2 regions of the Exiguobacterium sp. Helios genome follow, and region 2 is predicted to be linked to the other one. Evidence: predicted binding sites of a transcription regulator. Region 2 holds the regulator's gene; the other holds the start of a gene.
The links. The regulator Rex, encoded in region 2, represses fermentation and respiration genes when NADH is low (regulators of the CRP and FNR family bind a similar motif). The targets are predictions, from matches to a motif close to TTGTGAAATATTTCACAA.
Positions count from the first base shown of each region.

Region 1: the regulator Rex is predicted to act here: its motif matches at 1,969-1,986, upstream of cydD (thiol reductant ABC exporter subunit CydD).

Region 1 is NZ_CP053557.1:426,658-432,494, forward strand. It holds gene HNY42_RS02360 (KPN_02809 family neutral zinc metallopeptidase) at 30-875, shown strand; gene HNY42_RS02365 (nuclear transport factor 2 family protein) at 924-1,316, opposite strand; gene HNY42_RS02370 (RrF2 family transcriptional regulator) at 1,328-1,810, opposite strand; gene cydD (thiol reductant ABC exporter subunit CydD) at 2,022-3,752, shown strand; gene cydC (thiol reductant ABC exporter subunit CydC) at 3,749-5,467, shown strand; gene HNY42_RS02385 (cyclase) at 5,633-5,837, shown strand, end outside.
Region 2 is NZ_CP053557.1:3,029,291-3,035,127, reverse strand. It holds gene HNY42_RS15645 (flavin reductase family protein) at 1-76, shown strand, start outside; gene HNY42_RS15640 (hypothetical protein) at 146-538, opposite strand; gene HNY42_RS15635 (ABC-F family ATP-binding cassette domain-containing protein) at 538-2,439, opposite strand; gene HNY42_RS15630 (redox-sensing transcriptional repressor Rex) at 2,596-3,255, shown strand; gene HNY42_RS15625 (twin-arginine translocase TatA/TatE family subunit) at 3,255-3,458, shown strand; gene tatC (twin-arginine translocase subunit TatC) at 3,466-4,245, shown strand; tRNA gene HNY42_RS15615 (tRNA-Ala) at 4,353-4,425, shown strand; gene HNY42_RS15610 (S8 family serine peptidase) at 4,671-5,837, shown strand, end outside.

The DNA.
Region 1 (5,837 bases), 440 kb from region 2:
GGCATTGAGACTTGTAGGAGGAACCGTGTATGAAATGGAAGGGCAGAGAAAGAAGTTCGAACGTCGAAGATCGACGGGGCATGGGTGGAAAAGGAGTCGCCGGGATCGGAGGCGGACTCGGGATCATCATTTTAATCGTCGTCACGTTGATGGGCGGGAATCCGGCCGACATCCTCGGAGGATTGTCCGATTCACAAGGCGACAGTCAAGGCGAGTACCAGGAAACGGCCAAAGAAAAAGAAGCGGCTGATTTTGTATCCGTTGTCTTAGCGGATACGGAAAAAGTCTGGACAAAGGAATTTAAACAGGACGGTATGACATATAAAGAACCGACGCTCGTTTTATATACCGATCAGGTCAGTTCAGCGTGTGGACAAGCCGGAAAGTCAGTCGGACCGTTTTATTGTCCGGGGGATCAGAAATTATACATTGATCTAAGTTTTTATGATGAGTTACAAAATAAATACGGGGCACCGGGAGACTTCGCGATGGCGTATGTCATTGCCCACGAAGTTGGGCACCATGTTCAGACGTTGCTTGGGACATCAGACGAAATCATGCCGCTTCGTCAAAAGATGAGCGAAGAGAAGTTCAACAAATACCTGGTCCGCTTTGAATTGCAGGCGGATTACTATGCGGGTGTCTGGGCCAACCATGCACAAGGACAAAATCTGCTTGAAGAAGGCGATTTGGAAGAGGCACTTGGAGCGGCGAATGCTGTCGGAGATGATACATTGCAGAAAAAAGGGCAAGGATATGTCGTACCGGAAAGCTTTACACACGGTACATCGGCTCAACGCGAACGATGGTTCCAAAAAGGATTTGATAACGGAACGATTGAAGGCGGCGATACCTTCAAAGCGAAGAATTTATAAGCATAATCAACAGGCACCACTTCATAACGAAGTGATGCCTGTTTTCGATTAATCGTTGTATTGGTTAAACATCGCCGTATCATCGGGAACGTTGGCGAGATAGACAATCTTTCCATCCGCATTGAGCCGGGCGATGTCGGTTCCCTCCTGGGTGAAGACAGAGCCGTCCGCGCGTTTCCCGCAAACAGCCCAGCGTGTTTCCATCGTATCTCCTGTTTCTGATGGAACCCATCCGGCATACATGTGTTTAATATCCTGATTCGCCGTAAAGACCATCCGGACGAACTGTTTCCAGGCATCGATACCGTGCTGTTCCTGTCCGTTCAGGACGAATGTGATTTCGTCCGAGAACAGGGAAATCAAGTCATCAAAAGCTTTTTCATCGGTCCGGGAAGCATCAAATAAATCAAAATAGCGGTCAAGTGTAGTGGTGTTCATCATATATTCTCCTTTTAGTTACGAATCATTTTTTCTTCAATTAAACTCTGCAGTTTTGTCAGATGATCGGGCGGACAGTTCAAATAAATTTCACGGCGGATCGAGTCGATCGTCTCGCGTTTGAGTCTCGATTGCCACGACTGTTCCGCTTCTGCCATCAGGTCGGACAATAAGCAGATGTTCTGATCCTGGATACCCATCAAGTCTTCGAAAACACCGCTTGAGGCATATAAGGATTGTTTGCCCTCGATTGCTTCATAGATATCAAACACACGAATCGTCTCCGGTGACGCTTTGAGCCGGAAGCCGCCTTTTGCACCGGGAACAGAAATCAGCAGATCCGCACTCACGAGCTTCCGGAGCAACTTTTGAAAGTAGGTTGGCGAAGCGCCAAGTTGCTGACTGATGAATTCGCCCGGCAACACACCTTTCTCCGGTAAAAACGTCAATAAGAGCATCGCATACACCGATTGTTCAACACCTGTCTTCATTTGCATGAAACATTCTCCTTTCTGTATAACGTGGATAACTATTGTCTATAATACATCCGGATAAATCAATTGTCCAACAAAAGGTCCCTCACAAAACCGTCACACCTTTTCGACAGCATACCCGTGGCATCAACAGAATGGATTCGGTATACTGAATGTACGATATGTGAAAATATTCACTAAAAGTCGTTCACACTTAGTGAAAGGACGTTTTCTTATGAATCCACTCAAAGGAATTATTACGATTCCGCGTACGATTTTTATACAACTGATGCTGGCCGCCGTCCTGATGGGAGTCGCCGTCATCGGACAATCCTATCTGATTGTCATCATCGTTGACCGGATTTTTCTGCAAGGGGATCCGTTCGCGGCAGTTATTCCGTTGCTCGGTGTCCTATTGGGGATGCTTGTCCTGCGCGTCGGCGTCACGTACTGGAACGGGCGCCTCGGAACGAGTCTTGCGGCACGCGTCAAACAAGATTTGCGTCAGGCGCTCGTCGCGAAATACACACGAAACTCTGTCGAGTCGATGCTTGAAGGACAATCCGGACAAAAGGTCAGTATCCTGATGGATTCCGTCGATGAGATGGACAGCTATTACAGCCAGTACCTGCCGAAGGTCATTCAGACATCGATTGTTCCGTTGATGGTCTTGATTGCCGCCTTCAGCTATGACTGGGTCACGGGACTGGTCATGATGATTACCGCCCCGTTCATTCCGTTGTTTTACATCGTCATCGGGATCATGACGCAAAAGCGGGCCGATACGCAGCTTGAGAAGATGAATGCCTTTTCTGGTACGTTTCTCGATACGTTACAAGGATTGACGACGCTCAAGTTATTCGGGCGGGCGAAAGCTCAGCAGGACGTGATTGAACGAAGCAGTCTCGAATTTCGGGATGCGACGTTAACCGTCTTAAAACTCGCGTTCCTGTCGTCGTTGATGCTCGAATTCATCTCGATGCTCAGTATGGGGATGATTGCGCTTGAAGTCAGCTTACGGTTGATTTTGTTCCAAAGCATCACCTTTGTGCCGGCCTTCTTGATGTTGGTTCTGGCACCGGAATACTATCTGGCGTTAAAAGAGATGGGAGCTGCTTTCCATACCGGACGGGGCAGTGTCGCCGCCGCGAAACAGATTGCGGCCGAACTGACGGACGACGACCGGAATGTCGCTTTCGGACGAACGGAACTGCCGGCAGCCCGTCCGCCGCGAATTGAACTGAAAGACGTCGCGTTTTCGTACCGCGATGCCCGGTTTGCGATGGAACAGTTGAATTTGACGATTGAACCGTATCAAAAGGTTGCCTTGATCGGCCGCAGCGGTGCCGGAAAATCGACGGTCCTCCAATTGCTGGCTGGCCTTGCCGATCCGCAGGACGGACAGCTGTTGCTTGACGGTCAAGATCGTCAGACCATCACGGAATCCAGTTGGTTCAGCCAGCTCAGCTACATCTCGCAGCATCCGTATCTCTATGCCGGGACGCTGGCGGATAATATCGCCATCGGTGAATTGCGCGAAGCATCGCGGGCTGCGATTGAACAGGCGGCATCGGACGCCGGTCTGACCGAATTGATCGGACAGTTGCCGAACGGACTCGACACGATAATCGGAGAAGGCGGACGCGGCTTATCCGGCGGCGAAAAGCAGCGCGTTGCGTTAGCACGTGCCTTCCTGAAACGACCGAATGTCATCTTGTTTGATGAACCGACGACCGGTCTTGACGTGAAGACGGAACGGTTGTTGCAGGAAGCGATGACTGTTCTCGGACGTGAAGCGACCGTCATCACGGTCGCCCACCGTCTGCATACGATTGAACGGTCGGATCAAATCGTCGTGCTGGAAGCCGGACGGATTGTCGACCGGGGGACACATGAAGAATTACTTGGACGTGAATCGGAATATGCGATGATGCGTGCCGTTCAACGGGGGGAGGAGACACGATGAAAGAGTTAATAGGAATTTTTCGTTTGATGCTGCACCAGAAACGGGACATCGTGCTCTCGATCGTCTTCGGTGTTTTGGCCGGAATCACGGCAGTCGGCTTGTTCGCAGCAAGCGGTTTTTTGATTTCAAAAGCCGCCCTGTTGCCGCCGATTCAGACACTTGCCGTTTTGATTGCCTTACAGAAAATCTCCAGTCTGACGCGGGCTGTCAGCCGGTACGCCGAACGGTATTACTCACACCGGGCGACGTTTACGATCCTCAGTGACTTGCGGACGACGTTTTATAAACGGCTGGAACCACTCGCACCGGGTATCTTTGCCAAGTACCGGAGCGGGGATTTGCTCGCCCGGATTGTCGGGGACGTCGAAAGTCTGCAAAATACGTTTTTGCGCGTCGTCTATCCACCGATCATTTTAGTGCTCGTCTTTCTGTGTACAATCTTTTTCGTCAGTTTCTTTTCACTCAGTGTCGCGCTTGTCCTCGTGTTTGGTCTGATCTTGACGGGATTCGTCATTCCCGGCTGGTTTGCCTACCGGGAACAACGGTTTGCCCGGTCCGTCCGGGCCCGACGCGGGGAACTGTCGACGGAAGTGACGGAACTGTTCCAAGGTTATCGTGACTTAAAGATCTATCAGCAACTCGGGAACAAGGAAGCGGAGCTGAATGCCGTTGCCGCACGGTACGTGGCGGAAGAAAAACGCAACGGACTGCATGCGGTCTCGAACCTTGCATTGAATACACTGGCGACGTTAGTTATTTCCTGGATTGTCCTCGGACTCGGGGCATATCTGGTCGCTGACGGACAACTCGACGGCGTTTTCCTCGCATTGCTGGTCATGACCTCGTTGACGGTGTTTGAAAATGCCGCACCGATGGCGATTTTACCCGGATTTTTTGAAGACAGCCGTCATGCGGCACGTCGTCTTGATGACGTCGTCGAAGCCACAACGACACCGGAATACCGTCCGTTTGAATTGACGCAGGCTCCGGAACTGAGCACGGAACACGTCACTTTCACGTTTCCGGGTCAGGATCGTCCTGTCTTACGGGACGTCAGCGTGACGTTCCCTGCCGGCAGTAAAACGGCGATTGTCGGAGCGAGCGGTTCCGGAAAATCGACGCTGTTGCAACTGTTGTTGCGGATGTATCCAGTCGACGGGATCCGGATCGAAGGAACATCCGGTCAAGAAATTGATCCGGAAGCATTATGGCGACAGACGAATGTCGTCCTGCAACAAAATCATTTCTTTTACGGCACGATTCGTGACAATCTGAAGCTGGCAAGCGGGGAAGCGACGGATAAGCAGATGATGGAAGCACTCAAACACGTCGGTCTTTCTTTACTTGAACTCGACGACAGGGTGCTTGAAAAAGGGGAAAACCTGTCCGGCGGTGAAAAACAACGGCTTGCGATTGCCCGGATCTTCTTGCGTCAGACACCACTCTATCTGCTGGATGAGCCGACCTCATCGGTCGATGCGTTGACGGAACAGATGATTTTACGTCACCTGTTTTCCCGTGCAGAGGATTCAACGCTGTTGCTTGTCAGCCACCGGCTGGCTGGTCTTGAGACGATGGACCAAATCGTCGTCATGGAACAGGGCCAAATCATCGAAGTCGGCACGTATGCTGATTTGATGGCCAACCAAGGTGCTTTTTATGCTTTAAAACAAGTCGAACAGTCGGTCTTTGCACCGGATCAACTGGTCCGCTGAACCAACAGCCACATCCACGCTAACAGAGTGTCGGATGTGGCTTTTTTTGAGGAATCACAAATTTTTAAACGGTGGTCTTAAGCTCCGATGACAAGGAAATGGAATTTTAATGGACGGTTTCGTTATCGGATGGTAAAGTAAGGAAAAAATAAAGAGGGAGCATTGATGGAGATTCGCCGTTGTCAGGTACAACTGGACGATCAAACGATTGCCTATAATCACTATTATTCCGAGTCAGATGAGGTCTGCTTTATGTTGTCCGGCGCAGGTTATGCGTATGACCATCCATACTTTTACTTTAGTCGGATGATGTTATTGAAGCGGGGCGTGAACGTGATTGAGATTCAGTATGTCTCGGACGACTTGTTCA
Region 2 (5,837 bases):
AGCAATTGCCCGTCTTGCCGGCAATGATTATGCGAAAATCGGTGATATCTTCACAATTACCCGTCCAACGAAATAAGATAAAGTCATGCCAAATAGACGAGGGAAGCAGATTCGATGTCTGCTTCCCTCGTCTATTTTTTGTTGCTTACTCCATGTTATGGCGTTTACTGTACTGGAAACCGTCGAGTAGATAAAACAGGACGGCGAGCGCCCAAATCCCGACACAGCTGATTAAAAAGGCCGCTAATGGGGAGACGGCACCGTAATACATGATGATCATCGGATCATTCAGTTCGACGAACGACTGAATCGTCAGCAACGTGCAGATCAGACCGGATAATAAACTGATGAACAGTCCGCTCCATGTCTGAATGACAAGACCGATCATACAGGAAATCAGGATAAACAACGGATAAACGGCATTAAACGCATCCGGACGAATGAAAGCCGAGACGTAGTCCGCATACATCGGAACGAAGTAGAGGACACCGGACAATAGTCCTTGGATCAGATTGATCAGATAACTTTTCGAGCGCATCAGTGGAACGACTCCCACTGTTCCATCAAATCAAGCAAGTCGACATCAATCTGATCGCGTTCTGCCGAAAGGGCGGTCGCTTTCGGAATATCATTAAAGACTTCCGGTTCGCACAACAACTGTTCGATTTCGACCGACCGGTTCTCCAACCGTTCAATTTCTTGTTCGAGCTTCTCCAGCTGTTGTTTCTTTTTGCGCGCTTCTTTTTGCGCCTCTTTATCAATCGTCTTCGTCGAAGCGACTTTGATCGCTTTCGCTTCTTCTGCTTCGAGGCGGGCGATTTCTTCCTTCTCGGCTTTTTTCTCCATATAATACGAGTAGTCACCGAGGTAATCGGTCACGCCGTCTGTACTCATCTCGATGACACGTGTCGCGACGCGGTCGATGAAGTAACGGTCGTGGGAGACGAACAGTAACGTGCCTTCGTAATCGACAAGTGCATTTTCGAGGACCATTTTCGAATCAAGATCCAGGTGGTTCGTCGGCTCATCCAGCACAAGCAGATTCGTTTTCCGTAACTTCAGCTTCGCGAGCGCCAGACGTCCGCGTTCACCGCCCGACAATTCATGGACGAGCTTGAAGACATCATCGCCGCTGAACAGGAACTGCCCGAGAACGGACCGGACTTCCTGTTCGCGCATCAACGGCCATTCGTTCCAAATTTCATCAATGACCCGATTGCGGTCGTTCAGTTCCGCCTGCTCCTGATCGTAGTAGCCAATCGAGACGCCAGTACCGAAACGATAGTCACCGAACAGCGGTTTCAGACGGCCGACAAGCACTTTCAGTAACGTCGACTTGCCGATTCCGTTTGGTCCGACAAGCGCCAGTGATTCCGCACGTTGCAGCCGGAACGTAATGTTTTTCGAGACGGCTTCTTCGTAGCCGACAGCGAGTTGATTGACCTGCAGCACATCATTGCCGCTCTGCTTTTCAATCGGGAATGACAGAACCGTACTGCGTTCGTCACCGTCCGGACGGTCGATCCGGTCGACTTTTTCGAGACGCTTGCGGACACTTTGCGCCCGTTTCGTCGTCGTCGCACGGGCGATGTTACGCTGGATGAAGTCCTGCATCTTCGCGATGTCTTCCTGCTGCTGTTCGAACTGTTTCATTTCCTGTTCGTACAGTGCCGCTTTTTGTTCGAGATACTTCGTATAGTTGCCTGTGAATTTCCGCGACACGTTCCGGGACAATTCATAGACGACGTTGACGACTTGATCGAGGAAATAGCGGTCATGGGAAACGATCAGGACAGCACCACGGTAACCGGACAGGTAGCTTTCGAGCCAGGACAACGTATCGATGTCGAGGTGATTGGTCGGCTCATCGAGAATCAACAGTTCCGGTGCCTGGAGTAACATCTTCGCCAGGGCAAGCCGGGTCCGCTGTCCACCGGAAAGCGTCTGAATCCGGCGGGAATAATCGTCCGGATAAAAACGCATCCCGTGTAAGACAGAGCGGATGTTGGCTTCGAACTGATAGCCGCCGGCTTCCGAGAAGTCGTGTTGCGCTTGATCGTACGTTTTCAGGAGACGGTCATAGGCAGTCGGATCATTTAAAATGTGCTCCATGCCCATTTCGATTTCCATCCGACGAAGCGCCCGTTCCTGATCCTGCAGATGCTCAAAGACGGTCAGCATCTCGTTCCAAATCGATTCGTTCGACTCGAGTCCGCTGTCCTGCGCGAGATAACCAATCCGGACTTCCTTGCTTTTCATGATCTCCCCCGAGTCATGTGACAGCTCCCCGGCGATGATTTTTAAAAGTGTCGATTTTCCGGCACCGTTTCGTCCGACGAGGGCAATCCGGTCCCGTTCCTGTACTTCGAGTTTAATATTGTCTAAAATCGGCTCTACGCCGAATGATTTTGAGAGTTGGTTTACTTGTAAGAGAATCATATCCATCCATCCTTCCACCCTTTAGTCTATCACGAAAAATCCTGCCGAATATAATATTTGTTACTCTATGTGAAGTGGTTTACAATCAAGGAGAGTAGAATTCTTTGCATTGATTTGGGTGCCACGTCAGAACGTGGCCGAAGGGGGAACTGCAGTATGAATGGGCCAGACACAAAAATACCACAAGCAACGGCGAAACGACTGCCGTTATATTATCGTTTTATCCAAAGTCTCTATAACTCCGGCAAGCTGCGCGTCTCGTCAGCAGAGCTCAGCGAAGCGGTCAAAGTCGACTCTGCGACGATCCGTCGTGACTTTTCCTACTTTGGGGCGTTAGGGAAAAAAGGGTACGGTTATAACGTTCAACATTTGTTAACATTTTTCCGAAAGACACTCAACCAAGACGAGGTCACGAATGTCGCCTTAATCGGGGTCGGACATCTCGGAACAGCGTTTGCAAATTATAACTTTTTAAAGAATAATAGTACTCGTATCGTCATCGCGTTTGACGCCGATGAAGACAAGGTCGGAACAACGACGCAGGACGTTCCGATTTATCACGTCTCGGATATGAAAGAACAAATCAAAGCGAACCATGTCGATGTCGCCATCTTGACGGTACCGTCGCAGTTCGCGCAGTCAGTAGCGGATGAGTTAGTTGAGTACGGTGTGACCGGCATTCTGAACTTTACACCGGCCCGGTTGAATGTCCCGGCCCACGTCCGGGTGCATCACATCGATCTGTCAATCGAGCTGCAGTCGCTCGTCTATTTCATGAAGCATTATTCGCAATCAGCTGAAGGAGTGAAATCATAATGGAAAACTTAATCCCGTTAACACTTGGTATTGGACCGGCAAGCATCGCCTTGATCGGTGTCGTCGCCCTCATTATCTTCGGACCGAAGAAATTACCGGAACTCGGCCGCGCGGCCGGTCAAACGTTAAAAGAGTTCAAGAGTGCGACACACGGCATCATGGAAGATGATAAGGATAAAAAGGACGAAATGAAAGAGAAGTGAGTGAATCATGGCGATCGATCAAGAACAGAGTGTGACATCGCACTTAGATGAACTGCGTAAGCGGATCATCTGGTCGCTCATCATCGTGGTAGTCATGTTTATCGCAGCCTTTCCGCTCGTCCGGCCGCTCGTCCGTTTCTTACAGGCCGACTTAAAGGAACTCGGAATCGGTTTAAATGCGTTTAACGTCGTTGATCCGTTGATGTTATATCTGAATCTTGCGTTCATCATCGCAATCGTCTTGGCGTCCCCGTTTTGGATGTACCAGCTTTGGGCGTTCATCCGTCCCGGTCTGCACGACCAAGAACAAAAAGCGACGTTGACGTACATTCCCGTGACGTTTTTCTTATTCCTTGCGGGTGTTTCCTTTTCTTATTTTTGGCTGTTGCCGTTTTTACTGGAAGTATCAACGGAACTCGGACAAGAGCTTGGGATTGAACAGGTCATCGGGGTCGAGAACTATTTCAGTTTCCTGATCCGGTTGACGATTCCGTTTGGTCTGTTGTTCCAGTTACCGGTCGTGACGATGTTTTTGACACGGCTCGGACTCGTAACGCCGTTCTTCATGCGGAAGAATCGGAAGTATGCGTATTTTGCGTTGTTCGTGATCGCGGCGTTGATCTCACCGCCCGACATTACGTCGCATTTGATGATTTCTGTTCCTTTGTTCATCCTCTATGAAATCAGTATCATCATCTCGGCACGGACGTATAAAAAAGTGCTGATCCTGGAGCAACAGGCTGAACTGGAACGACAAGCGGATATGATGCGTGAGCTGAACAAATAACGGAAGATTCTCCTTTGCCGGTAAGGTGAGGGAGATTTTTTTGTAAGCGGTCTAATTTTATATTGAAAAAATGAACAGCAATGGGTATACTCATTATAGAAACACACGGGGGCTTAGCTCAGCTGGGAGAGCGTTTGGCTGGCAGCCAAAAGGTCGTCGGTTCGAGCCCGATAGTCTCCATATTGCTTTACCTGCCGAAACCTTGGGAAACCAAGGTTTTTTTTGTCCTTTTTTATTCACCTGTAAGAAATAGATAAGGGAATATAAGGATTTATTCATTTTGTGATGTAATAAACAAACAAATATTTTTAAAAAGCACCAAATTTAAATTGTATATTAAGCGAAAGTTAATTAAACTAAAAATACAGAATTTTCGTTTAATACGTTTTTGCTCCACATTACATTTTTGGAAAAGAGGAAAAGGAATGAAGAAAAAGAAGATTGCTCTGATGGCGGCTGCCCTCATGACATCTTCCAGCCTAGTTCATGCTGAGGGACACGTGTCATCACAAAAAGTGGATGTACAAAAGCCACAAGCACTCTCACTGAAAAAAGCGGGTCAAGAAAAGTCATACAGTCAAAACGAAAAAGTACGGATTGTCGTCGAGCTCGATCAAAAAGCAGCGATTGAACACGCGCAGGCACAAAATAAGCGTTACAGCACGTTAAGCAACACGGAAAAAATTATTCTTAAGAATCAAATCGTCAACAAACAGAAGGAAGTCAAAGCGGCAATTGCCCAAAAAGACATTTCTGTTTCGTATAAAGAAAGCTTCACGACCGTATTGAACGGGTTCAGCGGGGAAGTCAAATATGGTGAAATCAAGGAACTGAAAAAATTAAGCGGGGTCAAAAACGTACATATCGCACACGAATATGCGCGTCCGGAAGTCGAAAAGGGCGCAACACCAAACATGTTACATAGTAAAGACATGGTCAATGCGAAGCAGACATGGCAGGACTACGGCTATAAAGGGGAAGGAACGATCGTTGCCGTCATCGATACGGGAATCGATCCGACGCACAAGGACATGGTCCTCAGTCCGGAGACGAAAGTCGATTTGACGTCGTCAAAAGTCGAAAGCTTTAAATCGTCAAAAGGTTTAAAAGGAAACTACTTCACGGAAAAAGTACCGTACGGCTATAACTATGCGGATCATGACAGCGAAATCCGTGATCTTGGGCCAGGCGCTTCGATGCACGGGATGCACGTCGCCGGTACAGTGGGTGCCAACGGCGATGAAACGAACGGTGGAATCAAAGGGGTTGCACCGGAAACACAACTCCTCGCGATGAAGGTCTTCGGCAATGATCCAGGGATGCCGTCGACATTCAGTGATATCTATATCAAAGCGATTGATGATGCGATTGCGCTAGGAGCAGACGTCATCAACATGAGTCTTGGTTCAACGGCATCCTTCGTCCAAAAAGATGATCCGGAACAAAAAGCAATCGTCAATGCGATGAACAACGGTATTTTGTGTGCAATTTCAGCCGGAAACTCGGCATTTGCCGGAAGCGGCGCCGGAAACCCGTACGCGTCGAATCCAGACGTCGGTGTCGTCGGCTCGCCGGGCTTAATCAGCGAATCG